Regions from separate parts of the Pseudoalteromonas sp. Z1A6 genome, predicted to be linked through region 2. Evidence: predicted binding sites of a transcription regulator. Region 2 holds the regulator's gene; each other region holds the start of a gene.
The links. Region 2 encodes sigma-54, which starts transcription at its own class of promoters, with help from an activator protein. Its sites were predicted from a motif close to GTTGGCACGNNNNTNGNNT; they were not measured.

Region 1 (7,545 bases), on a different contig from region 2:
GTATATTACCCAACTTATGCCATGTTATCGGCATATACGTAGGATACTTTAGTATAAATCTAAATTAAATATTCACCTGAACAGACTCTACACCATCTACTCGCGCATTTAAAACTTTACCTGATTTTTTGTTTTTTATTTGTATTTGTTCGCCCAAAGTACCGTCTTCTAAAGCAATACCTGTGGTTTTAATTCTAAGGCCTCTAAGGTTAGCGTAAATATTAACAGAGTCACCTTTACACACCATACAAATTTGGTTTAGTAATACTGGCATACCACTTCTAATATTTCGTTTACTTCTGCTGCCTATTAGCATTGTGGGGTCATCTAAGTACTGTATTCGTACAAAGTGAGTTGGTTTCATTTCAATACTTAAATGCGATTTAGTTATTACTTCACCGCGGGATAAATTAGCGGTGGCAACAACAACTGGGGCCATTTCAACAACTCTTACATGAACGTATTGAGCCCACGTTTGCGCATCATTGCACTTAGCTTGTAAGGTTACTTGGCGGTTAAATGGTGGCTCATCGGATGTTGATAATTCAAGCTCAGTATTACAGACACGATCAGGAATGCGACTATCTAAAGGCAGTGCACTTAATTGAGTATTAGTATTTTGCAATGTACCAATCTGCTTAGCTATATAAGCAACGGCCATGTCTTGTAATAAATCTTTACTAAACACTTTAGCTTGCAAAGGGAATACAAAGCACAAGCTAGTAACAAAATAAAAAACACTGTATCTTCTGATTTTTTTTAACAAACTCATAATGTTTCGACTATGCTTATGGTTTCAAACAGGGTATAAATATTTTGCGTCAAAAAGTAGACGCACCCGCGATGTTATGTAGCTTTATAAATAGAAAGCAATTATCGTTCCGTATTATTTGTTTTCTTTAGGAGATTTGAATGGCAGGCATTTTAGACTCAGTAAACCAACGCACACAGTTGGTTGGGCAGAACCGCCTAGAATTACTTTTATTTAAGCTCAGAGGGCGTCAGCGTTTTGGTATTAATGTATTTAAAGTGAGAGAAGTGCTGCAATGCCCTCCACTAACAAGCATGCCAAAATCTAATCCGTATATTCGTGGTGTTGCACATATTCGTGGTCAAACTATTTCAGTAATTGATTTATCAATGGCTGTAGGTGGGCGCCCAATCGACAACATTAAAGACAGCTTTATAATCATTGCTGAATACAATCGCTCTGTGCAAGGGTTTTTAGTGGGCGGAGTTGAACGTATTGTAAATATGAATTGGGAAAAAATAATGCCACCACCATCAGGCGCCGGACGTTATTCATATTTAACAGCAGTGACCGAAATCGAAAATGAATTAGTCGAAATTCTCGATGTAGAAAAAATTCTCAACGAAATTTGCCCAGTAAACACAGAAGTAAGTGCTGAAGTTGCACAAAGCGGCGATATTCAAAAAGATTTAGGCGAACGTATCGTATTTATTGCAGACGACTCTGCTGTTGCGCGTAATCAAGTTAAACGTGCCCTAGAGCCGTTAGGCGTGCAAACAGAGCTTGCCAAAAATGGTAAAGAAGCACTTATAAGATTAAAAGAAATAGCAGAGCTTGATTGTAAAAACGATATTACTGAGCGAGTAGCGTTACTTATCTCAGACGTTGAAATGCCAGAAATGGACGGTTATACCTTAACAGCTGAAATAAAAGCAGATCCCAAACTTGCACCTTTGCATGTTATTTTGCATACCTCTTTGAGTGGTGTTTTTAACCAGGCTATGATTGAAAAAGTCGGGGCAGATGACTTTATTGCTAAATTTAACCCAGACGAATTAGCAACAGCGGTTAAAAAGTGGGTTCATTGTGATTAACAAAAATAGGTGCTACTAACTTGAATAATAAAGATTTGCAGCAAAGTGAATACGACCAGTTTCGTTCGTTTTTAGAGCAGCAATGCGGCATTGTTTTAGGTGAAAACAAACAGTATTTAGTTAAAAGCCGACTTGCTCCGTTAATGACTCGATTTAATGTGGGATCTTTATCGGAGTTGGTTAGTAAAACTCTCGGGCCTCACGAGCGGCAATTAAGAGCCGCAGTGGTTGATGCAATGACCACAAACGAAACGTTGTGGTTTAGAGATCAATACCCGTTTGAGTTGCTCCAAAATAAGCTTTTTCCTGAGTTTAAAGACTTAAGAAGGCCTTTAAAAATTTGGTCTGCTGCCAGCTCATCAGGACAAGAACCCTATTCAATAGCTATGTCAGTAGCTGAATTTAATACTAAGCAACCTGGTGTGCTTCGTATGGGTGCACAAATTATTGGTACCGACATATCTAATACCATGCTTGATATGTGTAAAAATGCAGAATATGACGCGCTTGCACTTGCCAGAGGGTTATCTGCAGAGCGTCGTAAAAAGTTTTTTAAAGACAGCGGCAATGGTATGGCACAAGTAAACGATACAATAAAAAAACAAGTTAGTTTTAGGCACCTGAATTTGCTTGATTCTTACGCGTTAATGGGCAAGTTTGATATTATTTTTTGTCGTAATGTACTTATTTACTTTGCGCCTGAAATAAAGGCTAAAATTATTAACCAGTTTGCACAAGCATTAAACCCAAAAGGGTACTTATTTTTAGGAGCGTCAGAGTCCCTAACTGGCCTAAGTACTGAATTTGATATGGTTAGATGCAACCCCGGTATCATTTACCAAAAGAAATAATTAAGTTAATTCATTTCCCTAAAACGACGCATCAAGCGTCGTTTTTCTATTTAGATACATAGCCTTATAAAAATATAACACATCCTAATATTAATGGCTTATTTTTTGCTTTATTCATGGGTAAGTCAATTTTTTGGAGAAGGTTATGGCTATCAGTTTTGATAAAGCATTAGGTGTGCATCCGCAAGCCATGTTGATCCGTTCACAGCGAGCTGAATTAATTGCAACTAATATAGCTAACGCTGATACGCCTGGCTATAAAGCAAAAGATATTGATTTTGCCTCTGCATTAAAAGCGGCAAGGTCAACCCAGCAAAGCGGCAATACTATGGTAAGAACTAATGATAAACACATTGGTGGAGGTACTCATAGTATGGGCAGTTCAGAATCATTTCGTTTGCCAAATCAATCAGATACAGGTGATGGTAACTCGGTTGATATACAAGTGGAACGAAACTTGTATACACAGAATGCTATGGAGTATCAGGCCAGCTTGCAATTTTTAAGCGGCAAATTTAAAGGCCTGAATAAAGCTCTCGGTAGTCAAGGATAAAAATTATGAGTTTATATAATGTTTTCGATATTGCAGGTTCGGGTATGAGCGCACAAAACGTTCGCTTAAATACTACAGCTAGTAATATTTCTAATGCTAATACCATTAGTTCATCTCAAGACAAAACGTACCGAGCGCGCCAACCTGTATTTGCGGCTGAGCTAACAAAGGCTTCAGCATCAGTAAGTAACCAACAGGGCTCCGCAGTTGGTGTGAAAGTTTTGGGCATTGTTGAAAGTAATGCACCATTACAAATTGAATATAACCCAAACCATCCAAGTGCGGATGAAAATGGCTATATCTATAAACCCAACGTCAATGTTGTAGAGGAGATGGCAAATATGATTTCTGCCTCTCGTTCTTACCAAACAAACGTGCAAGTTGCTGATGCAGCAAAGCAAATGCTAAGTAAAACACTGTTGCTAGGGCAGCGGTAACCGAGGGTAGGTTATGAGTAACGATATTAGTACATCTTCATCCTATTTAGACTCTATACGCTGGCAAGAATCGCAAGTAGCGACCAGTGATAATGAGAGTGATGCGTTAACACAAGAAGACTTTTTCTCTTTGTTAACTCAGCAATTATCGTTTCAGGATCCCAGTAACCCTGCGGATAACGATCAAATGATTGCGCAAATGACTAGTTTCACAATGGCGCAAGGCATCAGCGATTTAAATTCAAATTTTGATAGCTTAGCGTCATCTATGACATCAAATTCAGCATTGCAAGCATCAACACTTGTTGGCAAGCAAGCTTTACTTGAGTCAAACACCCTGGATTTAAATGAAACGGGTGATGCCAGAGGCTCTGCAGTGGCAGAAGAAGCCGTTGATAACTTAAAAATTAAAGTGACAGATGCATCAGGTCAGCTAGTGAGAACTATTGATATGGGTTCTCAATCAGCAGGTGCAGTACGTTTTGCGTGGGATGGCAAAAATGAAGCCGGTGAGCGTTTACCTGAAGGTGAATACTCAGTAACCGCCGAAGGAAGTACTGACGGCGAATTTTCAAGCTTGCCCATTGCTACATTCAAGAACATTGAAAGCGTTAATATTAATGGCTCAAGTGGCATTATTATTAACACTAAAGAAGGTGCGGTTAGGCTGACAGATGTAGCAGAAATCGCGTAATAAATTTTAGTATTTTTCGCCTGCTAGCAGGCCACAGACTAACAGGTTAGAGGTGAATTATGAGCTTCAATATTGCATTAACCGGCCTTGCTGCCGCGCAAAAAGATTTAGACGTAACGGCAAATAATATTGCAAACGTTAATACCACAGGTTTTAAAGAGTCACGCGCTGAGTTTGCCGATGTTTACGCTTCATCAGTGTTTAGCTCTGGTAAGACTAAAAATGGTGACGGTGTGCAAACAACCATGGTTGCGCAGCAGTTTCACCAAGGCTCACTACAATTTACAAATAACTCACTTGATTTAGCAATCACTGGTGAAGGTTATTTTGCGATGACCGACGATTTATCTTCGCAAGATTTAACATATACACGTGCGGGTGCATTTAAGCTTAACCAAGATAACTTTATGGTTGACGCAAAAGGTAACTTTTTACAAGCATTCCCTGTTGACTCATCTACAGGTGATACAACGTCGGTAAGTTTGAGCACAACTGATCCAATTCAAATCCCTGATTCGTCTGGTTCACCTCGCGCAACAGAAAATGTATTTTTGTCGTTTAACTTAGATGCAACGGCGGATCCAACAGGTCTAGATTTTGACCCTACGTCTAGTGGTACTTATAACTCATCTACGTCAACAACGGTATATGATTCATTAGGTGAACCACATATTTTACAATACTTTTTTGCTAAAGAAGATGATGCCGCAGCAGGTGGTACAGATAACAGTTGGGAAGTATACGCAACACTCGATGGCAAAGTAGTTGATGGCACAACTGGTGGAGAACAAACCGCGCCTTATACACCACTTACCACCCTTGGTTTTAACTCAAGTGGTTTACCATCAACAACAGGTGGTGTGGCAAATACAAATACAACTACTTTTGATGAAATACTACTACCAGCGGGTTCTGGTGCTGGTTTATCAACATTACTAGACAATGGTGCAACTTTCCCAGGTACTGGTATTGAGCTTAACTGGCGCGATGAAAATAACACGGCAGGACGTATCCCAACTCAGTATTCAAGTGGTTTTGAAGTAAAAGCACTCGATCAAGATGGCTCAACGGTTGGTCGTTTAGCCGGAATTGATATAGGAACAGACGGTAAAATTGTCGCTTCTTACAGTAATGGTGACTCAACATTCCTAGGCCAAGTGGCTATGGTACGTTTTCCAAATTCACAAGGGTTATCACAAGTGGGTGATACAAGCTGGAAGCAAAGTATTGATTCAGGTGAACCTGTAGCGGGTGAAGCTGGTTCGGGTACATTTGGTGGAATTAACTCATCAGCGCTTGAGCAATCAAATACAAACCTTACTAATGAACTCGTAGACTTAATTACTGCACAGCGTAATTACCAAGCAAACTCACGTGCGCTTGAGGTTAACTCAACTATTCAGCAAAGTATTTTGCAGATTCGATAAGCTAAACCCCATTAAATATATTAGGCTGCATTTTTGCAGCCTTTTTTATAAGTCCTCTTTGTAAACCCTTCTAAATACCTCTCAATGTTGCGTCAAATTTAATCTGGCACCTATTTTGCATTTATAAGTTCAGAGATTTTTTATGTGAGTCGATACTATGGACAAAATGGTCTACATTGCGGCCTCTGGCGCTAAGCAAAGCCTACAAGGGCTTGCTTTAAAAGCCAATAATTTGGCAAATGCAAATACAACGGGTTTTAAAGCCGACTTTGCGCAAGCACGTTCTATGCAAGCGTTTGGCGAAGGTTTGCCTACACGTGTATTTTCAATGCAAGAGCGTCCGGGTTCAAACATGGTATCGGGTGGCATTGTTCAAACCGGGCGAGACTTAGATATCGCAATGAGCGATAACGCATGGCTTGCTGTGCAAGATGCCTCAGGCAATGAAGCTTACACAAAAGTGGGTACGTTAAACGTTACTGCTCAAGGCATGCTCGTAACCAGCCATGGTCGTCAAGTTATTGGCGAAGGGGGGCCTGTTATTTTACCCGTCCCAGTCGAAAAAATAGGGTTTAGCCAAGATGGCGCTATTCAAGTTCGACCACAAGGCGCCCCCGCTAACTTTTTAGAAGAAATAGACACGCTTAGAGTGGTAGAAGCAAATAGCTCACAGCTCGAAAAAGGTAACGATGGTTTATTTAGACCAAAAGCAAATGTAACAGTAGATACCTCTGCCAATGTAAAAGTTTTAAGTGGTTCGCTTGAAATGTCGAATGTGAACCCAGTTCACGAAATGGTCGACATGATAAGCCACCAGCGCCAATTTGAATTACAAGTGAAATTAATGAAAACAGCTGAAGAAATTGACGAGCGTCAAGATCAGTTATTACGCATAGTTTAACTTTAAAATGAGGACACGATTATGAATCCAGCATTGTGGATCAGTAAAACTGGGCTAGACGCTCAACAAACCGATATATCGGTTATCTCAAATAATTTAGCGAATGCGAGTACCGTAGGTTACAAAAAAAGCCGCGCTATATTTGAAGATTTACTTTATCAAAATATTAATCAACCAGGTGGTCGTTCATCGCAAGATACCGAAATGCCATCGGGCTTAATGTTAGGTGCGGGTGCTAAAGTTGTAGCTAACCAAAAAGAGTTTACGCAAGGCAACATGTTGACCACCGAAAATTCACTAGATTGGATGATTTCTGGTGAAGGTTTTTTTGAAGTACTGCAACCAGATGGCAATATTGCTTACTCGCGCAATGGTCAGTTTACTACCGATGGCGATGGACGAATTGTAACATCGGGCGCAGGTTACGTTATTCAGCCAGAAATGAATGTACCTGATGACGCGCAATCAATTACGGTTTCGCAAGACGGCGAAGTATCTGTACGTGTTGCAGGCCAAGCCGATAACGTGGTCATTGGTCAGCTTACTATTAGTGATTTTATTAATCCGTCGGGCCTTGAGCCAATTGGTCAAAACCTTTATACCGAAACCGCTGTAAGTGGTGCGCCGGTACAAGGTAATCCTGGTGTTGAAGGGTTAGGTAGCATTATTCAAGGCTCACTCGAAACTTCAAACGTAAATGTAACTGAAGAGCTCGTAAACCTAATTGAAACTCAGCGTATTTACGAAATGAACTCAAAAGTAATTTCGGCCGTTGACGAAATGATGAGTTATATCAATCAACAGCTTTAATAGAGTAGGGGGAATTATGCGTAATAT
Region 2 (16,347 bases):
TTAATACATCAAGTAATTCTTTTTCTTTTTTGATGGCTAAATCAAGAGGCAACGAGTCAATTGATAGTGGGTGTAATCTACGAGTTTCAGAAAAACGTTTGATCAATGTTTGATCGTCGCTATCTAAATAAAATAACGTAGGTTTTGCAAAGCCAGGCAAGTATTCAAGAATATCGTTAAATTCATCTTGTTGTTTAGGGATGTTACGCACATCAATGCTAACAGCAATTTTATCATAGCTATCAGACACACTGCGAACTAATGAAGGAAGCAAGTTAACTGGAATATTATCTACGCAATAATAACCTAAATCTTCTACAACGCGTAAAGCAACCGACTTTCCAGAACCAGAACGGCCGCTTATGATAATTAACTCCATTTATCACCCTTTAATAAAACTACGATTGATCAACAATAACTTGGTAAAGTTCAGCATCTGATTTTGCACTACGTAACTGCTTACAAAAATCTTTGTTATTGAGTCTATCAGCAATGGTAGCTAGAGTCTTTAAGTGCTGCTGGTTATCTCCATCTGGTACGATGAGTGCGACGAAAATATCAACAGGGCGGTTATCTATAGCATCAAAATTTATTGGCGTTTCGCTAACGAGCACTAAAGCCAAAGGCTCTTCTGCACCGCTCATTCTTCCGTGAGGAATCGCAATGCCACGCCCTATACCTGTACTACCCAATTTCTCTCTACTCATTAAAGCAGTTAGAATGTCTTGTTGCGGTAGGTATGGAAGTTTAGCGTGAGCAAGTTCGCTAATGAACTCTAAAATCCTTTTTTTGCTATTAAAAAGGACCGCAGCTTTGCTGCAGTCCTGGCATATAAGTGAGCTTAATTTCATCATATTAGTGTCGAGCAAGCTTCTCTTTGTGTTTAATTACTTGGCGATCTAGCTTGTCGATCAACGAGTCAATGGCGGCATACATATCTTGATGTTCTGTAGAGGCAAAGAGTTCGGCGCCACTTACGTGTATTGTCGCTTCTGCTTTTTGATTTAGTTTTTCTACATCAAGAATGACATGAACATTATTAATATGATCAGAGTGTCTTTCTAGCTTCGCAAATTTGGTATTAATATAGTCTCTTAGTGAATCGGTTAATTCTACGTGACGACCAGTTAAGTTTAGTTGCATAAGCATTACCCTCTTTTTTTTGCGTCTTAAATCAAACTTTTACGCTGATTTGACGGTGGAATAGCCAGAGATTCGCGGTATTTTGCGATTGTACGTCTCGCTACTTTAATTCCTTGCTCAGCCAATATATCCGCTATTTTGCTATCACTCAATGGTTTTGCTGAGTTTTCTGCTGCGATTAATTTTCGGATAAGCGCACGGATTGCTGTAGATGAACATTCACCACCGTTTTCGGTGCTTACATGGCTTGAGAAAAAATATTTAAGCTCAAATATACCACGGGGTGTGTGCATATACTTTTGGGTTGTTACGCGCGAAATTGTTGATTCGTGCATTTCTACCATTTCAGCAACATCATTTAAAACCATTGGTTTCATGGCTTCAGGACCGTGTTCAAAAAAGCCTTGTTGTTGCTTAACAATACAATTTGTTACTTTTAATAGCGTGTCGTTTCTACTTTCTAAGCTTTTAATAAACCATTTAGCTTCTTGTAAATGCGAGCGAATAAACTGGCTGTCACCACTGGATTTTACAGTGCGAGACATTGCAGCGTATTGGCTATTAACACGAATTTTAGGCATGCTATCTGGGTTTAACTCAACAACCCAGCGGCCTTTAATTTTTTTAACTGACACATCAGGAATAACATACTCAGACTCTTCTCTTACAATAGTATCTGCAGGCTTAGGGCTAAGAGTATGTATTAATGTCATTACTTCTTTAAGCTCTTCTTCTTTGAGCTTAGTCTTCTTCATTAATGTACGATAGTCACGAGCTGCTAATAAATCAATATGCTCGGTTAAAATCATTTTCGTTTCATTAATGTAAGGTGTTTCTTTATCAAACTGGTTAAGTTGAATACATAAACACTCTTGTAAACTACGTGCAGCAATACCGACAGGATCAAACAGTTGGATGCGCTTTAATACTGCTTCAATTTCATCAAGTTCAACTTCGTTATCTTCTTCGTTTTCTTGATTAAAGCTTTCTAAAATTTCTTCGCAGCTTAGTGTTAAAATGCCTGAATCATCGACGGCTTCTACAATAGCAATAGCAATGGCTTCATCGGTAGGGCTAAATGGCGTTAGTTGTAATTGCCACATTAAATACTCATGAAGCGTTTCAGTAGAGGCGCCTTGGTATATTGATTCGTCTTCAGGCATTGGACCTGATGATGCTGCAGGGGCGGCACTCATGTACTCATCCCAACTAACATCCATAGCCATGTCGTCACTTAGCGTGTCTTTTGCAAGTGCTTCACCACTATCTTGTTCGTATTCGCTTGGAGCATCATCGGCAGATGCGCTAACAGTTATGTCATCTGTATCTGCTTTTTGCTCGTTTTTACCTGCAGCGTCTTCGGAATAGTCTGGTTCTTCAACCTCTAATAGCGGGTTGCTGTCGAGAGCTTCTTGTATTTCTTGCTGGAGATCCAATGTACTGAGTTGCAACAAACGAATAGCCTGTTGCAGCTGTGGAGTCATTGTAAGTTGCTGGCCCATGCGCAGCTGTAGTGATTGCCTCATGTATCTCTAACAATCCTTTTATGTTGTTATAATTAATACTAGCAGATGCTTAAAGACATGGCGTAAATGTTACAGCCTAAATTGCTCGCCTAAGTAAACATCGCGTACTGTTTTATCATTTAATACGTGTTCTGGAGTACCTGATGCAATCAGCTCCCCATGAGAAACAATGTAGGCTTTTTCACAAACATCAAGGGTTTCTCTTACGTTATGATCGGTAATTAATACACCAATCCCACGATTTTTAAGATGTTCTATTATTTTCTTTATGTCTAATACCGAAATCGGGTCAACACCTGCAAATGGTTCATCCAGTAATATAAATTTAGGATCTGCTGCCAGCGCACGTGCTATTTCAACACGACGACGTTCGCCACCCGACAATGCCATACCTTGGCTATCACGAATGTGTTGTATGCTAAATTCATCTAATAATTTATCGAGAGTGTCTTCTCTAGCTTGTTTATTTAACTCTTTGCGCGTTTCTAAAATGGCCATTAAGTTTTGATAAACAGTCAGCTTTCTGAATATTGAAGACTCTTGCGGTAAGTAGCCAATGCCTAATCTAGCACGACTATGCATAGGTAAAAGAGTAATATCGTTATCGTCTATCGATATTTTACCTTTGTCGCTAGGTACAAGTCCTACTATCATATAAAACGTGGTAGTTTTACCTGCGCCGTTAGGGCCAAGTAAGCCAACAATACTGCCAGCTTTGACTTCAAGGCCGACGTTTTTTACAACTTCACGGCCTTTATAGCTCTTTGCTAATAGCTCTGCTTTTAATGTGCTCATGGTTGACCTTTGTCGCTTTTTTTACTTTTTTTAGTCTCGATTGGTACTAAAATTGTGTGAACGCGGTCAGTTGAGTTTTCATCTTTTTCGGCACTGATTAGCTGCTGCTCTATATCGTAGGTAATGCTTTTAGCATTTATTTTTTGTCCCGCTTGCGATACTTGTGCATTACCAACAAGCGTTAAAAAACGCTTAGATACATCATAACGTACTTCGTCAGCACTGGCGCTCATAGTCGTGCCATCTGATTGCTTTTCTTCAAAGTGCGCAGGGCTACCTGTAGCAATTAATAATTGTTTATTATCGCCAAGTTCATCGCGTTTATGTACTTCTAAGCGGTCGGCTGTGATACGGCGGTTACCGTGAATAATTTCAACGTTTTTTTCAAAAATCCCGACATTAGCTTTTAATTGACCTTCTTGCTTATCGGCGCTTATTGAAATTTGATTTGCAGCCGGTTGCGTGTTTTGCTCTGCAGCACTACTATTAAACGCTAGTATAAGTGTAGGAATAATAAGTGATTTTAATATTTTATTGGTCATAATATATGGTTCGCGTATGGTTAATTAGTTTTATCACTTCGGTTTTTAAGTCGGCTTCTAGGCCTTTACCAGTGATTTTTAAATTGGGTCCAGTGATGATAACGGGTTGCTCCGAACGCATTGTTAATAGCTTTATATCTACCTGAATATTATCAGCATTGATTTTGTCTATCATGGCGTTATCGGTTAAGTTTTTGGCAACCACATTGCCTTCTAAAATTAATTGTTTGTCTTCGTATAATGTTGCTTCGTCTGCATTTATTTGCCACGTTTGCTTTTCGTTATATAAAGTAAAAATAGGTTTTTCAAAAAACGTAAAACCTAATTGTTGATATAGCTCCATTTTAGCCGCAGTGACTTTGTGGCTAATTTTACCTTGTTCGTCATAGGCTGTTTGTTTGAGTTCTATGGCTATGTAATCAGGCTTGGCAATAACTTCAGGCTCAGTCTGAGGCACAATATTTGTTTGTGTAAAATAAGGGTACCAAAGCCAAACCATACAGCTAATGAATAAAACGCTTAATATTATGCGCGCTGCATTCATGAACTAGTGCCTTGTGTAGTCAATGCTTTACCATTTTCAAGCATAAGTAAGTCGGTGAGCTCTCTTACTGCACCAAAGCCGCCAGGCATTTGCGTTACATAGTGTGATAAACGTTTAATAAGTGGATGGGCATCATTTACTGCAACAGCAAAGCCGACTAATTCCATAACGGGCATGTCAGGACCATCATCACCTATATAAGCAATTTGTTCATCGCTAAGGTTGAGTTTGTCTTTTAGCTCTTGATAGGCAATGAGCTTATTTTCTTGGCCTTGATAAATATGCTGTACGGTTAAGCTGCTCATACGTTGTTGCACTATTTGTGAATGACGACCAGTAATTACAGCCACTTCAAAGCCACTGTTTATAAGCGCTTTAATGCCAAAACCATCTTTTGTATTAAATGCTTTTAGCTCTTCACCTTGATTACCAAGATAAATACGGCCATCAGAAAATACACCATCAATATCGCATATAAGTAGCTTTACTTTTTTAGCGCGTGCTTTTGCATCATCGCTCAGCGGTTGATAGAGTTCTTCAAATTGCATTTATAACACTCCTGCTTTTAATAGGTCTTGCATGTTTAATGCGCCAATAGGTTGGTTTTTATCATTGACGACGATTAAGCCATTTATACGTTTGTGTTCCATAATATTAAGCGCTTCAGCAGCCAAAATATCTTGTGTAGCCGTAGTACATGACTTAGTCATAACAACATCTATTTGTGTTGTATGAATATCAATTCTTTGCTCTAAAATACGACGCAAATCGCCATCGGTAAATAATCCCACGAGCTGCTGATCTTCATCAACAATGGCTGTCATACCTAGCCCTTTAGCAGACATTTCAATAAGGGCGTCTTTAACTGTTTGTGAAACGCTAATAATAGGTGTATTTGCGCCGCTGTGCATAACATCTTTTAAAGTAAGTAATAAGCGCTTGCCTAAACTACCACCTGGGTGAGATAACGCGAAGTCATCAGCTGTAAACCCGCGAGCTTCTAATAATGCAACTGCCATGGCATCGCCCATCGCAAGCGTTGCAGTGGTACTTGATGTAGGAGCTAGACCCAATGAACAGGCTTCTTTTTCTACTTTAATACACACATGTACATTAGCAAGGGTCGCCATGGTTGATTGCGTATTGCCAGTCATCGATATCATTTTGGCACCAAGTCGTTTTAAAACCGGAATGATATTTAAAACTTCGCTGGTCTCCCCTGAATTAGAAATAAGCATAACCACGTCATTTTTAGTGATCATACCTAAATCACCATGACTTGCTTCACCAGGGTGAACAAAAAATGCTGGACTGCCAGTGCTTGCAAGGGTTGCCGCTATTTTATTGCCAATATGACCTGATTTACCCATACCAATGACAATAATACGGCCTTCGCAGTCGTACATTAATTGGCACGCGTTATGAAAATTTTCATCTACATATTGTGCAATATCACTAAGTGCTTGGCGTTCAACATCTAAAACGCGAAGGCCTTGTTCAATAAAATTTAGCGTTGCCATCATTTACCCTACTTGACTAAAAATATACCCTTGGTAACCCAAAAACGCTATTAGCAATAAGCCGCCTTCTACTCTATTGATACGTTGGGTGCCTCTAAAGTTCAATGACATAATAATTAGGGCAAGTGTTGCGCCAATCATAATTAATACGTCTCGGCTTACTAATGATGGGTCAATGGCAGAAGGGTTAATAATACCGGCAAGTGGTAATACCGCTAGAATATTAAATATGTTTGAGCCAACAATATTACCTAGTGCTAAATCATCTTCATTTTTAAGTACACCTGCAACCGAAGCGGCAAGTTCTGGCAAGCTAGTACCAATGGCAATAATCGTTAAACCAATTACTAGGTCGCTTAAGCCGAAGTATTTAGCAATATCGACAGCCGAACCTATTAAAAAATGAGAGCTAACAGGTAGGAGTATCATGCCGACAACTAACCAAAATACCGCTTTTTTCGTAGGTACATCGTTTGGTACATCGTCGCAGGCTTCTGAGACAAATGGGTCATCTTGGTTTTTTGCACGCATAGATACAATAATTAACCCACCGATGAATACGATAAAGCCAACCAAAAGTGCAACACCTTCATTAAATGAAAAGTAGTTATCTGAAAACACATACCAAGTAGCTAAAGATACGAGCATCACTAATGGCATTTCACGTTTTAATGTACTTGATGAAACTGAAAGAGGGCGAAATAAAGCTGTGATACCTAACACAAGTAAAATGTTTGTAATATTAGAACCAACAGCATTACCAACTGCTGTGTCGGTTTTATTAGCCAAAGCGGCAGAGGCTGAAACCATCATTTCGGGTGCTGAAGAGCCCATAGCTACCACGGTTAAACCAACAATAAGTGTAGGTACACCAAAGTTTTTAGCAAGAGCCGCAGCGCCATAAACAAACCTGTCTGCACTCCAAACAAGAGCTGCAAAACCAAGAATTAAAATAACAAACGAGGTAACCATTGTGTTAAGCCAGTTATACAAAATACGGATGGCGCGAATAGTAACAAAAGCCAAGATGAAAGTATAAATAAAAGAGTAAGGTCAACTACGTAACAATGCTGCTTTTAAACAGCTAATTTAAAAATTTAAGCCGGGGTTAAGCTGTTTTGAGCGAGTCTTATAATCCTTTTCATGGGTGTATTACAAAATCTTACGAATTGTTTTTTCCATCTTTGACAAAAAAGCTTTAAAATAGGTGCACTAGTGAACATTTTTATGGAGAGCGACTTGTCGCAATCAATAGTAGAAGTCAAGGATGTTAGCTTTTCGAGAGGCAATAGAATCATATATAAAAATATGAGTTTTAGCGTTCCTAAAGGTAAAATTACTGCGATCATGGGGCCAAGCGGAATTGGCAAAACCACTATGTTGCGTTTAATTGGTGGTCAGCTTAAACCAGATTCAGGTGATATTTTATTTGAAGGTGGCAGCATTCCTAAAATGTCTCGTAAAGAGTTATACGAAGCACGTACTAAAATGAGCATGCTTTTTCAAAGTGGTGCGCTGTTTACTGATATGTCGGTATTTGACAATATTGCGTTTCCTATAAGAGAGCACACAAAGCTAAGTGAAGACCTTATTCGATTAGTTGTATTAATGAAATTGCAAGCGGTTGGGCTACGTGGCGCTAAAGATTTAATGCCCTCTGAGTTATCGGGCGGTATGGCAAGACGTGCTGCACTTGCGCGCGCTATAGCACTTGATCCAGAGCTAATCATGTACGATGAACCATTTGCAGGACAAGACCCTATTTCGATGGGCGTATTGGTTAAGCTAATTAAGTCGCTTAACGAAGTATTGGGTTTATCGTCTTTAATTGTGACACACGATGTGACAGAGGTAATGAGTATTGCCGATCACGTTATAATTATCGCCGATCAAGGTGTAATTGGTTGTGGTACTCCTGATGAAATGCGCAATCATGAATCTCCTTTAGTTCAACAGTTTTTAAAAGGCTTGTCGGATGGTCCGGTACCATTTCATTTTCCGGCTCAAGCTTATGCAGATGAACTGCTTGGAGAAAAAGCATAATGTTGGATTTATTTCAAAAGCTAGGGCATAAAACGCTAGGACGTTTTGCGGCTCTTGGCCGTTCGGCTTATATGCTGTTTAGTGCGCTTGCGCATGTTCCTAATTTTAAAAAAGGCACACCGTTACTTGTTCGCCAACTTTATATGGTCGGTTCGCAATCGTTGCTGATTATTATGGTGTCGGGTTTGTTTATCGGCATGGTGTTGGCTCTACAAGGTTACACCGTATTAGTTGGTTATGGCGCTGAGGATAGTTTAGGGCCGTTAGTGGCACTGAGTTTATTGCGAGAACTGGGCCCGGTTGTTACTGCATTACTATTTGCAGGACGCGCAGGTAGCGCATTGACTGCTGAAATTGGCTTAATGAAAGCAACAGAGCAACTTTCATCACTTGAGATGATGGCAATCGATCCGCTAAAACGTATTATTGCACCGCGCTTTTGGGCGGGTTTTATAAGCATGCCATTGCTTGCATTGATATTTTCAGCCGTAGCAATCATAGGCGCTCATTTAGTGGGTGTAGATTGGCTGGGGGTTGATACAGGTAGTTTTTGGTCAATCATGCAATCACAAGTGTCGTTTCAGCAAGACATACTAAACGGTATTATTAAGAGTTTTGTATTCGCCATAGTGGTGACCTGGATTGCGCTTTATAAAGGATATGACTGTGTGCCGACCTCAGAAGGGATCAGCAAAGCAACCACCGAAACGGTTGTTCATTCGTCATTAGCAGTTTTAGGTTTTGACTTTATTTTGACAGCGGTAATGTTTACCAGCTAATAGGGTATAGATAATGAATTCACGGAAATTAGAAATTTTAGTTGGTTTTTTTGTAGCACTTGGCATTTTAGCTTTTGCGATGCTCGCACTTAAAGTTGCCAATTCAGGTATTAGTGGCTCTGGCGAAACATATACGCTTAATGCCAAGTTTGAAAACATTGGCTCATTAAAAGCGCGTGCGCCGGTAAAAGTAGGTGGTGTTGTAATTGGTCGTGTTGAATCAATTTATGTACACCCACAAGAGTTTTTACCAGTGGTAAACATGACCATTGATGCACAGTATTTATGTCGTTTTTCAGACACAAGCTCAATCTCTATTTTAACGTCGGGTATTTTAGGTGAGCAGTACTTAGGTATTCACCCTGTCATTTCTCCAGATTCGGCTAAACAACGTTGTTTAGGCGAAACAGTGACTGAAAACAAGCAAGATGAAGCAATTGACGATTTGTTTGGTGTGGAAAGTAAAGCACTAGGTGATGGCGATTCAATTACTGATACTAAGTCTGCCATTGTACTTGAAGAATTAATCGGGCAGTTTTTATTCAACCAAGGTAGTGAGTAATTATTATGTTGAAAAAGTTTTTAGCTATTGTAGCAATTGGCACAATGACGCTAACTCAAAGCGTAAGTGCAGCAGATGTTAAATTGGTTGATCCAAATAAAATGGTACGCCAAGTTGCCGATAATACATTTGCACGTATTAAAAAAGATCAGCCATTAATTGTTAAAAATCAAGAGCATCTTCGCGTAATCGTTGAAGATGAATTAATGCCTTATATCGACTACAAATATGCAGCACTTCGCGTACTAGGTAGTGAAGTATCTAAAGTACGTGCAATTACCGACGAAGCTGAAAAAGCCAAAGCAATTAAAGAAATTCAACGCTTTATTGGTGTTTTTAGAGAGTACTTAGTTGCTACTTATGCAGGTGTATTCACTCAATATACAAACCAAAAAGTTGAGTTTGGTGCAGAACAAGCATTTAAAGGCAAAGATGTCGTTGTCGTTAAAACTAAAATTATTGAAGATGGTAAACCTGATATCAGAATCGATTTTAAAGTACGCGAAGACCGTGACGGTGAATGGCGCGCGTACGATATGATTGCTGAAGGTATTAGTTTACTAGATGCAAAACAAAGTGAGCTACAAGGTATTTTGCGTCAGCAAGGTATTGATAATGTAAGTAACCTTTTAGAGCAAAAGAGTCAGCTACCAGTTCAGTTTAGAGGCAGTAACTCGAATGACTAAATTGGCAATAAGCCAAGTTGATGGACAACATTTTCGAGTAAACGGTGAGCTTACTCGAAATTCAATTGGCGATGAACAGCTTCTGAACAACAAGCTATTAACCAAGCATAAAATCATCTATTTCGACCTAAGTGGTGTATCTAGGGTTGACACAGCGGGCTTAGCTTGGTTAATTCACTCTTTTGCAGAATTAAAGCAGCAAGGCATTCGCCTTGAATTGCAAAACCTACCTGAGCAATTGCAAAATTTAATGCAACTGGGTCAGGTTACAACCCTATTTGAGTGAGAGTTATGGAAACTAGCCAAGTCGAAACATTATTACGCGAAGAACTTCAATTAGCTGAAGTACATGTAAAAGCCAATGGTAGTCATTATGAAGTTGTTGCAGTAGGTGAATGCTTTGACGGTTTAAGCCGAGTTAAAAAGCAGCAGCTAGTTTATGGCCCATTAATGAATACAATTTCAGATGGCACAATTCACGCAGTATCTATTCGTGCATTTACTCCTGTAGAGTGGAAGCGTGAACAAAAATTTATTTTACCGCAATAAATAGGGCCTCTTAATGGATCAATTTGTAATTCAAGGTGGTACTTCACTTGCTGGTGAAGTGACTATTTCTGGCGCTAAAAATGCCGCACTTCCTATTTTGTTTGCTTCATTATTAGCTGATGGAAAAAGTACATTTACTAATGTACCGCGCCTTCGCGATATAGTGACCACTGAAGCCTTATTAAAAACTCTAGGCGCTGATGTTAATTGGCACGGCGATACGCTAGTGATTGACGGCGCAACGGTTAATAAGACATTAGCGCCATACGACTTAGTTAAGCAAATGCGTGCCTCTGTACTTGCATTAGGCCCTTTAGTTGCTCGTTTTGGTGAAGCTCAAGTGTCTTTACCTGGTGGGTGTGCTATTGGTGCTCGCCCTGTTGATATTCATATTCAGGGTTTGGAGCGCATGGGCGCGGTAATTAACGTTGAAAATGGTTATATTAATGCCAAGGTAAACGGTCGCTTAAAAGGCGCTGAAATCTTTATGGAAATGGTAAGCGTAGGCGCTACCGAAAATCTATTGATGGCAGCTGCCCTCGCTGATGGTAAAACCATACTTGATAACGCTGCACGCGAGCCCGAAATAATTGATTTAGCTAACTGCTTAATTGCTATGGGCGCTAAAATTACGGGTGCAGGCACTAGCCGCATTGAAGTTGAAGGCGTTGAGCGTTTAGCAGGATGCGAGCACAGCATTTTACCAGATAGAATAGAAACAGGTACGTTTTTAGTCGCTGCAGCAATGGCAGGCGGTGAAGTACTTTGCAAAAACACTGACTTTCATTCTCTTGAGCCTGTGATTGAAAAGCTACGTGCAACAAATGCACACTTAGAAGTACATAACGACAGTATTTATCTTGATATGCGCGGCCGAGAACTGAGAGCCGTGAATATTAAAACAGCTCCACACCCAGGTTTTCCTACGGATATGCAAGCTCAGTTTACAGCATTAAATGTAGTAGCAAATGGTAGTGCAACGATTACGGAAACGATTTTTGAAAACCGTTTTATGCATGTACCTGAGTTGCAGCGTATGGGCGCTAATATTCGTTTAGAAGGGCATACCGCAATTTGTGGTGAGACTGAGAGCCTAACGGGCGCGCAAGTGATGGCAACCGACCTACGCGCTTCAGCTAGCTTAATCTTAACGGGTATAGTGGCACAGGGTGAAACGGTTGTTGACCGTATTTATCACGTTGATAGAGGTTATCAGCGCATTGAAGATAAGCTAAGTGCGTTGGGTGCAAATATTAAACGTCGAAGTAGTTAAGTAGATATTTAACTAGGCTATTTTTAAAAAGGTCGGATATGCAAATTGCTATCCGACCTTTTTATTGACGATTTATGCAGCTTGGTATTATACCAATTCCAATAAATAGCTGATCTATTTTACTTGCTAAAACAACCCATTCCTTTGTTGTCAATTTCGTAAAGGGAACAACCATTTACATCAATTTACGCCTAGAACTGAATTGTTTTTTCGGTGTAAAATTCAGATCACATACTTAATGGAATTGGTGTTTTTTTTATTAAAGCTTTGTTTCAAGCTCTGCGACAGTCACCATAATCTTTTCTATTTTACCATTCCGGTAAAGCTCAAATTCTATTTCTTTACCGGGTTCTGTATTACCTATTTCTTCGAGCACTTTTTGTGGATTTGCTACCGAAAGCCCTGCAATTTTAATAACAATATCTTGCTCTTCAATACCCGCTTGCCATGCTGGTCCCAAAGGGTCTAAATTAGTAATACGCATGCCAGTAACTGGGGTCAGACTGTCGTTTACTTCCTTGCCGGTACTATCTACTGCTGTGCCTTCAAAGCCTAAATAGCCGCGCACAACGCGACCATGACGAATGAGCTTACTCATTACTTTTTTAGCAAGTGAGTAAGGAACCGCAAAGAATATTCCTTGAATATTCAAGTTCTCACGCGTTTTAAACTGCGCAGAAGTAATACCGACTAAATCACCATTGGAGTTAACTAATGCGCCGCCAGAGTTGCCCACGTTAATAGCCGCATCCATTTGTAATAAGTTATTGTACGGACTGTCTGTAATTTTTTGCTTACCCGTTGCGCTAATGATGCCTTGGGTGATTGTTTGACCTAAGTTAAGCGGGTTACCTATAGCAAGTACCACATCGCCTACGCTCGATACATAGCTATCGTTTACAGGAATTACCGGAAGGTGATCTGCATTTATTTTAAGTAAGGCTAAATCAGTAATAGTATCAAAACCAATTAGCTGCACATCAAAAAAGCGTCGACCATCGGTTAGAATAACCATAATTTGATCTGCATTATTAACAACATGGTAGTTGGTAAGAATGTAACCGTCTTGCGACATGATGACGCCAGAGCCTAGCTCTTGTACCGTGTTTTTTCTTTTATAACGAGGTTCTTTGGAAATACTTTCTGAAAAAATAGTAACCACAGAAGGAGCCGCTCGTTTAACTGCATCAGAAAAACTCAGGTGACTCGCACTCATAGCGCTTGGCAGGGGAACATTTGGTAGTAAAGCCGCTCGCATATTAGGGCTGAAAAAAACCACTAAAAAAGCAATACTTAGGCCTGCAAATAAAGGGGGAAGAATAAATTTTATTAGTTTAAGCACGATTTTCTTATTATGTAAGTGAGCAATCTCTTTATGATGACATAAAAAAAATAACAGCGGCAAGTGCCACTGTTATTTTTATTACACTAAATAGTGCTATTTATTACTGAATTAAAATAAATATAGACTCACGACCACGTTGCACGCCAAGTACGATATTACCTTTTGTACTGTCGATGATTTTATTCATGTCGCGAATCGTTTCTACTCGCTGGCGATTCACTTGCATAATAATATCGCCTTCTTCAAGGCCAACACGAGCAGAAGGTGAGCGAGGATCTACTGAAGTAATCTCAACACCTTTGTTACTGTTTTTTTGCACGTTTTCGAGCTCTGCACCTTGGAATGCGGGGTGTAGTTCTTCGCCTGTCGCTGTAACACCAGATGCGCCATCAAGCGTTACTTTTACTGTTTTAATTTTACCATCGCGGTAAATGCCTAGTTTTATCTCACGGCCTTCACCTAGCGTAGCAATTTTGCTGCGTAGTTCGTGGAAACCACTAATATCGCCACCGTTTATGCTAACAATAACGTCACCAGCTTCAATTCCAGCCTTACTTGCGGCAGTGTCGTCCATTACTTGCATTACATAAGCACCTTGTTTCACGTCAAGCTGCTGTGCTTTTGCAAGTCCAGCATCAAGTGGACGACCTGAAATACCTAGCGAGCCACGACGTACTTCACCATGCTCAATAATTTGATCAACTAGATTTTTCATCATATTAGATGGAATGGCAAAACCAATGCCCACGTTACCACCAGAAGCACCTAAAATAGCGGTATTAATACCAATCAACTCACCATTTAAGTTAACGAGTGCACCGCCAGAGTTACCTTGGTTAATAGCAGCATCGGTTTGAATGAAATCTTCGTAACCTTCAATGTTTAAACCACTACGACCAAGCGCACTAACAATACCAGAGGTTACTGTGTGACTAAGTCCAAATGGGTTACCAATCGCAACCGCGAAGTCGCCTACGCGTAAGCTATCGGAGTTTGCGAGTTTTATTTCAGTTAAGTCATCAGCGTCTATTTGTAAAAGAGCGATATCAGACTCTGTATCGGTACCAATTTTAGTTGCTTCAAATTCACGTCCATCTTCAAGGGTAACCACCATTTTTTCGGCGTCTTGAATAACGTGATTATTAGTCACTACATAACCTTCATCGGCATCAATAATAACTCCTGAACCCAGGCCACTAAATTGGCGTTTTTGGCTACGAGGCTGCTGTTGTCCAAAAAAGTATTCGAGTGGATCTGCACGGCGGCGTACTTCTTTAGAGCCTGAAACTTGGATACTTACAACACCAGGAGATATTTTCTCTAGCATAGGGGCTAGAGTGGGTAGTTGTTGACCATTTACTGCAATTGGCATTTTTGCATAAGATGCTACAGGGCTCATTAATAAGCTTGTAGATAAAATAGCTGCGCTGATAAGTGATAATTTCATTTTCATAGTCAGGGATAACTCCACTTAAGATAAAGCAAAAACCAAAAAGGGCTACTTTGCAGCAGCCCTTTTTGGTTTGTTAAGATAAAACAACAAAGCTGTTATATCTAAAGACTATGGGGTCTAAAAAAAGTTCATCAAGATGCTTTAGAATGTTCTGAAACTTTATTTTGACCAGCAAATAAACCAGATTCACCCGATACGTAATCAGCTGGTTGTGCTTCTGCAGAAGAACGGTCTGAACGACGCTCTTTTAAAGATGCTTGTAATTGTTCTGTTGTTTCTTTAGAGAAATAAGGTTCTGCTGGTGCTTTATTTCTATCTTCTAAAAGAAGCTGGTTTGTGTCCTCAACATGACTAAGCAGTTGGTCATAGTTCTCTTTCATCTTATTTACGAGCTTACCTGTATTCGCTAAATGATCAGCGACATCTTGGCGATACTGCTCAAGCGCGCTTTGTGCTTGTTCAGCTTGCTCTTTTAGTTCATCTTGCTTGAATTGTTTTTTAGTAACAAATGCACCAATAAAAAATGCTACAACAGCAACAATAACAATTAAACCTACCCACATAACTGTGCCCATAAAAACTACCCCTTTGGGAAAATAACTAACGAATGCTTGATTCAATTATAAATCATATTAAGTGTAATATACCCCGAGTTAAGATGCGTGTTAATATGCTTTACAAATTAAACTGCGTTTTTACTGTAAATAGATATGACTCCTTGGCAAACATACCAACAAGATTTGAAGCGAGATGACTTTGTACATGACGCAGCGCAAGAAAATGCTGTGCGCCATTTACAACGCCTATACGATGACTTAACTCAGGCAAAGCCAGCACCAAAAGGTTTTTTTGCTAAGTTATTTAACAATGATGAGCCAACGCCTATTAAAGGTTTGTACTTTTGGGGCGGAGTAGGGCGTGGTAAAACCTATTTAGTTGATACTTTTTACGAATCACTGCCGGGCACACGTAAAATGCGAGTGCATTTTCATCGATTTATGCATCGAGTCCATAACGAGCTTAAAAAATTAAACAACACGGCTAATCCATTAGAAAAAATAGCCGACACTTTTAAAGCTGAAACAGACATAATTTGTTTTGATGAATTTTTTGTTCAAGACATTACCGATGCCATGTTACTTGGTGGTTTAATGGAAGCGCTATTTGCTCGCGGTATTGTACTTGTTGCTACCTCTAATATAGTGCCTGATGATCTTTACAGAAATGGCTTGCAGCGCGCACGATTTGTACCTGCTATAGAGCTGGTTAAGCTCAATACAGAGATAGTTAATGTAGATTCAGGTATTGATTACCGGTTACGTACTTTAGAGCAAGCCGAAATTTTTCATAGTCCGCTGGATGAAGATGCAGATAAGAACCTATTTGAATACTTCGATAAGCTATCGCCAGAGCCTGGGCAATTAGATGAGCCTATAGAAGTAGAAGGACGCCTAATCAAAACACGCAAAGTAGCTAAATGCGTTGTAATGTTTGAATTTAGTGAGTTATGTGAAACGGCACGTAGCCAAGTAGATTACATGGAGATTAGCCGTTTATATAATACGGTTATTATTTCTAACGTAAAAC
Region 3 (6,780 bases), on a different contig from region 2:
ACACCATTATCAATAGTTGCTGTAACACCATGCTCATCTGTTCTACTGTTAATAGCTTCAGCCATTGCTTGTTCGTCACCTGTTGCAGTTCCTGTTGCTACAAATGACACTTTTTCGCCGTTCAACTCAAAACTGACAGACTCACCTGCTGTCGTTTGTGTGCCCGTAATATCTAAACGCGCTTCTGTTCTGGCTTGTGCTGAAACACCTGTAGCACCTGTTACCTGATTTATTAAATCAGCAGCCTCTTCAGCACTAGCGCCAGCTGGAATAGCTACAGTAGAGTCTTCTCTTCCAGAGATTGCTAAATTACCATATGCTATTGTACTTGCAGCAAGCGTACCGGTGCCCGTTTCATTTACTTGACCAAAACCATCGACAGTAGTTGCAGATTGCAGGTTAGTTTGATTTGCACCGATTTTTTCTGCTGCCACACTTGAAAGTGATACATTTATTGTTTCGTTAGCGTTAGCGCCAACCTGAAATGTTTTGCTACCGTAGCTGCCATCTAATAATTGTTGTCCACCAAATGAGGTGGTATCGGCTATACGTGTCAATTCAACCTGTAAAGCTGATACTTCTTTTTGCAGCGCTTCACGATCTTCTGGTGAATTAGATCCGTTTGCTGATTGAAGTGCAAGTTCACGCATTCTTTGTAAAATACTTGTTGATTCACTCATTGCACCTTCAGCTGTTTGCGCCATTGAAATACCATCATTAGCATTTCGTTGAGCAACTGCTAGGCCATTTATTTGCGATGTTAATCTGTTTGAAATTTGTAGACCTGCGGCATCATCTTTTGCGCTATTGATACGCATACCTGATGATAAACGCTCCATCGAAGTTGCTAAGCCTTCACCTGATTTAGTTAAGTTACGTTGTGCGTTTAGTGACGACACATTAGTATTTACTGTTAATGCCATTTTACCATCTCCTAGGTTTAAACAGAGTGTGGTTCAACACGATTTAACAGGAACCACTGTTCGATAATTTCTTATAATAAGAAAAGCATTTACTGTGCCAACTTTAATTTATTTATAACTCATTGTTTTTAATGGCAAATATACAGCTTGTTAAATTGTAAATAAAGAGTGAAGTTGTTTCGGTGGGAGTGACATTTTTTTGCCGCAATTTTGTAGATAGTTATTGCCGCTTTAAAGTAGGTAAAGCGGCAAGGTATTTCTGCTTATAATCTGCTTATAACTTGCTTATAAGTAATCGAATAACGAGAGGTTAGTTAAACGGCCAAAAGTTGCTTGCGATGCTTGCAGTGCCGTTTCTTGTTTGGTTAGTTCGCTAATAGCTTCTGCCATGTCTACTTCGACTAAATCAGAAAGGTTACTTTTGTTTTGAATATCTTGTGCAAGGTTAGAGTCGCTAACGCTATCAACTGCGTTCATACGCCCACCTAAACTTGCTTGGGTAAACACAACTTGTTCACTGGCATTTTGTAATTGCACTAAGCCATCGGCTAACACTTCTTGAAAATCATCACCTTCAAGTGTGCCATCATTTAAACCTGTAATAAGTGATTGTAATGTATTGAGTACGTTTTCTTTGCCTGGCTTTTCAAGGCTAAAATCAAGCTGCCCAGGTGCTGAACCTTCAAATTCAATCTTCATACCTGCAAAATCGATTGGCTCATCTGTAACCTCACCCGTTACTGCGGGGGTTAGTGCTGCGCCGTCTCGGTATATTTCGTAGGTTTGTGGATCAGTTGCTGTAGCACCTGGGCTTACTAATACACTATAAGTATTTGCTGTTGCTGAAGCTGTTGGGTCTGCGTTGTAATTTGCTTGATGAAATTTATCAAACTCAGCTTGGCCGTCAACATATACACTTGCCGCTGTAATAGAGCCTGAAACACTTGCCGTGTTAGATTCTACATTTAATCGCGCGTTAGTTTTTTCAAACGTATCAAAACCGTTATCACTCGCTTTAATCGATACACCTTCAGCTATAGTTATTTGGTGCTGGCCTTGGTCGCCATTATAGGTGTACTCACCCGCTGCAGAATCAAACTGATATGGCTGCGTACTGTCTTGGTATCCTGAAAATATGAATTTTCCGTCTTCTGATCGGGTGTTCATTAAGTTAGCTAACGTTTGTTGAATGCCGCTAAGTTCTGATGCAATCGATTTTAAATCGTCTTTAGTGTACGCACCATTACCAGCTTGAATAGTGAGTTCTTGCGCTTGTTGAATATTGGTATTTATACTTTGCAATATGGTTTCCTCTGTTTCGAGGCGTCCACTTAGCTGAGCAATATTTTTTGTATATTGCTCGTTTGTTTGTATTTTATTTGAATATAGCATTCCTTGCGAAATAGCAGCTGGCGCTTCTGAGGTAGTTAAATACTTTTCACCTGTAGTTACTCGCTCTTGAGCATTTGCAACACCTTGTTGGTTGTCGAGTATTTTATTTATGTTGTTTTGGTACATTAAATTATTTGATAAACGCATAATTACCTCGCCGCATTTAATAAGGTGTCAAAAATTTCTTGAGCTGCTGCTAAAACTTGTGCTGATGCTGAATATGATTGTTGAAAACGCAGTAAATTTGCGGCCTCTTCATCAAGGTTTACTCCAGATAGTGATTCATACCATGCCTCAGATTGCTGTGCTAGAGCGTCAAATGCAGCCCCACTTGTGATTGCTTGGCCAGTTATAACACCTATATCACTCACTAATCCTGAATAAGCTTGGTTGAACGTTTTATGGTTGTCGGCCGTTGCTGTTGTTTCTACGTTTAGACGGACTAATTCACCATTTTGTAAATCAGCTAATTTTAAACCATTTCGGTTATCATCAAAGCCGCCTTCGTTAAACTCAAGTGTAAAGGTGTCGCCTGTTGCAGGTGTGCCTTCTATATCAAAATCGAATCCGTAGGTATCAAATGGAGCACCCGCTTGCGATAACATTCCTTTTGCAGGAGGCGTAATAGTAAAAGTACTCGTTCCGCTATTATCAGTAATTTGATATTCATTAGCATTACCTGTTTTAACAAGCGTTATTTCACCGTTTGTTAAGCTTGGTGTTGAAGTAAATCCACCGGAGGTAACACTTGTTACTTCTCCCGCTGAAATAGTAGCGGTACCTATATTATTTAAATCATTAGCAGTACGAATAGGCGATGCTAGTGCTAAATCTTCTGCGCGCCCTGTTGCAAGTGTAATGCTTGAAGCAGCATCTGAATTAAGCTTTATTTGAAATTGATCACCCTCAACACCTGCCCCAGACACATTTACTTGAAGGCCAAATGATTCTCCGGTAGTAATAGTCGATGAATCAATAACACCTGTCGATATATCAGCAAGTGAAGGCTGCCCTAACGGATCGCCTTTGTTATCTATAGGCTGAATACTTACTTCATTAGCATTGCCTGTATAGGTAATAATAAAGTCACTGGCAGGGAGTTCACTGCCCTTACCTGGCTCTACCGTTGCAGTCATACCGGCAGTACCTGTGTTAGCTTGATACGCATAAGCGCCAACGGTAGGAATATTAAAAATATTACCCCCTAGCTGACCTGTTGCATCCATACCCAATTTGTTTTGTTCGTTAAATGCATCAGCTATCGCTAAGCCCATTTGACCAATTTGGTTTTGCGCAGGGACTAATATGTCATCTCTAAAAGCAAGTAAGCCGCCAATTTTTCCTTTAAGCTTACTTACATCAACTTCAAGCGGCACTGCTTTGCCACCATTAACGTCAAGCGTGAATTCTTTAAAATTAGGATCGGGGTCGCCTGTCATCGAAAATAAGTTAAATGCGCCATTTTGCATAACCACCGCTTCGCCTGTGCCCATAAAAACGAGTTTTTCGCCATTTGGACCATCAAGCGTTTCTATGTCTATTAGCTCTGATAAGTCGCGTATTGCTTTATCGCGTTCGTTATAGGTAGAGCTCGCATCTGCGGCGTTATTAGTGCCATTAACTGCTGCAATATTTTGATTTAGCGTGCTAATACTTTGAATTAGTGAGTTTGCTTCATCTGAAAATATTTCGAGCTGCTCGTTCACTACACTTTTTTGATCAAGCACGATGCCCGAAAGTCTATCCATTTGATCAATTAAGCTTTGCGCATCTGTCATTACTAATGAGCGGGCAACGGTAGATGACGGCTGATTAAGCGCTTCTTGCACGTTATTAAATAAAGAGTTAATTCCGGTCGAAAGGTTGTTCGACTCTTCAGAAAAAATAGTATCAACTCGATTAGCCTCAGTAATAAACTGATCGAAAAACGATTTATTAGAGGTGTCACGATTTAGCTGTGACTGAGCAAACTCGTTTAGTAATCGGTATGTTTCGCCTCGCCCTACTTGGTTATCAACCATAGTGGTAAATTCAGTACGCTCACGTACGTAGCCTACGGTATTTACATTGGCGATATTTTTACTTGTCGTTTGCAATAGCTCCGAGCTTGCTCTAACCCCAGAACTGGCAATGTTTAATAAATTAAACGACATGTTACTCTACTCCTTGGCGGATCACGTTTGCCGCAATGTCTTTTAGCTGACTGCTATTGAGTACTTTTTTTATTTTGCTGGCATAATTTGGATCGGTTGCATAACCTGCTTTTTGTAATGAATCTAAAAAGTCATTTGGTTTTGCTGTATTTTGTAATGCTTCTTTGTAGCGTGGGTTTTGCGTTAAAAAATCAACGAAGTCGTTCACGCTATCTTTAATTGAATCGTAGGCTCTAAAGCTGGCTTGTTTTTTAACGGGTGTGCCTTGTTCAAACTCAAGCGTTACTTTACTTGCTTTGTCACCTTCCCAGCTTTTATCTGACTTAATATTAAATAAGTTATTTGAGCTGCCACCGTCACTTTTATTAATAATGTGTTTACCCCAACCGGTTTCAAGTGCCGCTTGTGCGACCATTACCGCTGGGTTTAAACCAATTTTTTGCGCTGCAGTTTTAGCGTGTTCCCATACTGAACTTACAAACTCTTCTGCATTTTTAAATGTTGGGCTATCGGTTTTAGACTCTGCAGTATTAACCTTAGGCTCAGCAATATCGGCTTTAGTACTCTTAACGATAAGATCGGGTTGCTTATTTTTTTGCTCATGAGGAAGAGCTGATCCGACTTGCGTATCGCTGAAAATATCGTTGGTTGTTCTAAGCACCGAGCCTGGCATAAAGTTTTTAGACTCAGGCGATAACTGCTGAACAATTAAATCGGCAAGGCCTAACGAGCCATTTGATGAAAGCTCTGTAGAAAGTTGCTGATCGTGCATTTCTTCAAAAAACTTTACGCCACTTGAATTAAATGGACTGTCTTTATCTTCAAATGCTTCGTTAGCTTTGCGCATTCCTTTGAGCAACATTTGCGTAAAAATAGCTTCAAATTGTGCGGCCGCTTTTTTGAGCGCAGCTTTAGAGGCATCAGTTGATGCATCGCCACTCGTTAAGGCTTCTTTACGAAGTAAATCTAAGTTGCCTAAATCAAAAAAGTTTTGTTTATCGAGGTGATTAGTTTCCATCGGCTTTTTGACACAAAATGAATAATGCAGTTAAAAATGCAAAAATTGAGCCACTACCGATAAAACGAGGAAGATAAAAATAATAAACTTAAGTTGCTGTAAATAAAAAGCCCTATATCTAGGGCTTAAGTAATACGTTATTTATTGGCTTGGGTTATTTATATAACAACTAACTGTCCGTTAATTGCGCCGGCTTCTTTTAGTGCTTCTAAAATAGCCATTAAGTCACCAGGCGCTGCGCCTACTTCGTTAATTGCGCGAACTAAATCGTCAAGGCTTACACCTGGATTAAATACAAAGGCGCGCGAGTCGTCTTGATTTACATCAATAATACTTTGCTGTGTAACAACTGTATCACCGTTTGCTAGCGGGTTTGGTTGTGACACATTTTGTTGCTCTGCAATTGTTACTGTTAAGCCACCATGAGTTATAGCCGCAGGCTGAAGCTTAACGTTTTTGCCAATGACAATTGTACCGGTGCGCGAGTTAACTATAATTTTAGCGGCCATGTCAGCGGGCTTAAATTCTAAGTTTTCGAGTGTTGATAAATACGATACACGCTGAGATGCATCGCGTGGTGCTATAACACGAATAGAAACAGAATCAATTGCTTGTGCGCTATTTGGGCCAACTAAGTCATTAATTGTTTTTTCTAGGCGTTTTGCCGTTGTAAAGTCTGGGCGGTTTAGGTTGAAGGTAATGTAATCGCCTTGCATAAATGGGCTTTCTACAGTGCGTTCAACTGTTGCGCCATTTGGTATACGACCAACTGTAGGGGTGTTAATTACAACCTTACTACCATCAAGGCCTTGTGCACCTAAGCCACCGACAATTAAGCTACCTTGTGCAATAGCGTACACGTTACCGTCTACACCCTTTAAAAAAGTTTGTAGTAAAGTACCGCCACGTAAACTGCCTGCACTACCAATAGAAGAAACCGTAATATCTATTGTTTGCCCGGGCTTTCTAAATGCGGGTAACTCTGCATGCACAGCAACAGCGGCAACATTTTTAATTTTAGGACTTTGAGTTGAAGGCAGCGTAATACCAAAGCTGTTCAACATGCCTCTAAAACTTTGTTGTGTGTATGAGTTTTGCTCGCCAGTGCCTGGTAAACCAACCACTAAGCCATAACCAACTAATTGGTTAGAGCGTACGCCTTCAACCATAGACACATCTTTTATGCGCTCAGCACTGGCAGTAAACTGCCAACCTAATAACACAACTAAACATAAAGCTTTAAGGCTATTCATGTTGTTACCCTCTAAAATGGAAACAGCGAACTGCTAAAGAA

Region 1: a site for sigma-54 is predicted at 5,910-5,928, ahead of GQR46_RS05640 (flagellar basal body rod protein FlgF). Genes of this name have one in related genera too.
Region 3: a site for sigma-54 is predicted at 5,523-5,541, ahead of flgJ (flagellar assembly peptidoglycan hydrolase FlgJ). Genes of this name have one in related genera too.

Annotation. Positions count from the first base shown of each region.
Region 1 covers NZ_WTKW01000056.1:806-8,350, forward strand. Annotated here, with positions in the region: gene flgA (flagellar basal body P-ring formation chaperone FlgA) at 65-772, opposite strand; gene GQR46_RS05610 (chemotaxis protein CheV) at 913-1,845, shown strand; gene GQR46_RS05615 (protein-glutamate O-methyltransferase CheR) at 1,866-2,696, shown strand; gene flgB (flagellar basal body rod protein FlgB) at 2,842-3,249, shown strand; gene flgC (flagellar basal body rod protein FlgC) at 3,255-3,686, shown strand; gene GQR46_RS05630 (flagellar hook assembly protein FlgD) at 3,700-4,380, shown strand; gene flgE (flagellar hook protein FlgE) at 4,440-5,807, shown strand; gene GQR46_RS05640 (flagellar basal body rod protein FlgF) at 5,965-6,708, shown strand; gene flgG (flagellar basal-body rod protein FlgG) at 6,730-7,518, shown strand; gene flgH (flagellar basal body L-ring protein FlgH) at 7,535-7,545, shown strand, end outside.
Region 2 covers NZ_WTKW01000033.1:240-16,586, reverse strand. Annotated here, with positions in the region: gene rapZ (RNase adapter RapZ) at 1-379, opposite strand, end outside; gene ptsN (PTS IIA-like nitrogen regulatory protein PtsN) at 399-851, opposite strand; gene hpf (ribosome hibernation promoting factor) at 856-1,143, opposite strand; gene GQR46_RS03805 (RNA polymerase factor sigma-54) at 1,170-2,669, opposite strand; gene lptB (LPS export ABC transporter ATP-binding protein) at 2,739-3,464, opposite strand; gene lptA (lipopolysaccharide transport periplasmic protein LptA) at 3,461-4,006, opposite strand; gene lptC (LPS export ABC transporter periplasmic protein LptC) at 3,996-4,550, opposite strand; gene kdsC (3-deoxy-manno-octulosonate-8-phosphatase KdsC) at 4,547-5,098, opposite strand; gene GQR46_RS03780 (KpsF/GutQ family sugar-phosphate isomerase) at 5,099-6,070, opposite strand; gene GQR46_RS03775 (calcium/sodium antiporter) at 6,074-7,042, opposite strand; gene GQR46_RS03770 (ATP-binding cassette domain-containing protein) at 7,298-8,113, shown strand; gene mlaE (lipid asymmetry maintenance ABC transporter permease subunit MlaE) at 8,113-8,892, shown strand; gene mlaD (outer membrane lipid asymmetry maintenance protein MlaD) at 8,906-9,454, shown strand; gene GQR46_RS03755 (ABC transporter substrate-binding protein) at 9,460-10,140, shown strand; gene GQR46_RS03750 (STAS domain-containing protein) at 10,133-10,426, shown strand; gene GQR46_RS03745 (BolA family protein) at 10,432-10,689, shown strand; gene murA (UDP-N-acetylglucosamine 1-carboxyvinyltransferase) at 10,703-11,962, shown strand; gene GQR46_RS03735 (trypsin-like peptidase domain-containing protein) at 12,222-13,304, opposite strand; gene GQR46_RS03730 (Do family serine endopeptidase) at 13,408-14,760, opposite strand; gene GQR46_RS03725 (YhcB family protein) at 14,892-15,335, opposite strand; gene zapE (cell division protein ZapE) at 15,471-16,347, shown strand, end outside.
Region 3 covers NZ_WTKW01000056.1:8,994-15,773, reverse strand. Annotated here, with positions in the region: gene GQR46_RS05675 (flagellin) at 1-923, opposite strand, end outside; gene flgL (flagellar hook-associated protein FlgL) at 1,209-2,462, opposite strand; gene flgK (flagellar hook-associated protein FlgK) at 2,465-4,468, opposite strand; gene flgJ (flagellar assembly peptidoglycan hydrolase FlgJ) at 4,470-5,486, opposite strand; gene GQR46_RS05655 (flagellar basal body P-ring protein FlgI) at 5,645-6,739, opposite strand; gene flgH (flagellar basal body L-ring protein FlgH) at 6,751-6,780, opposite strand, start outside.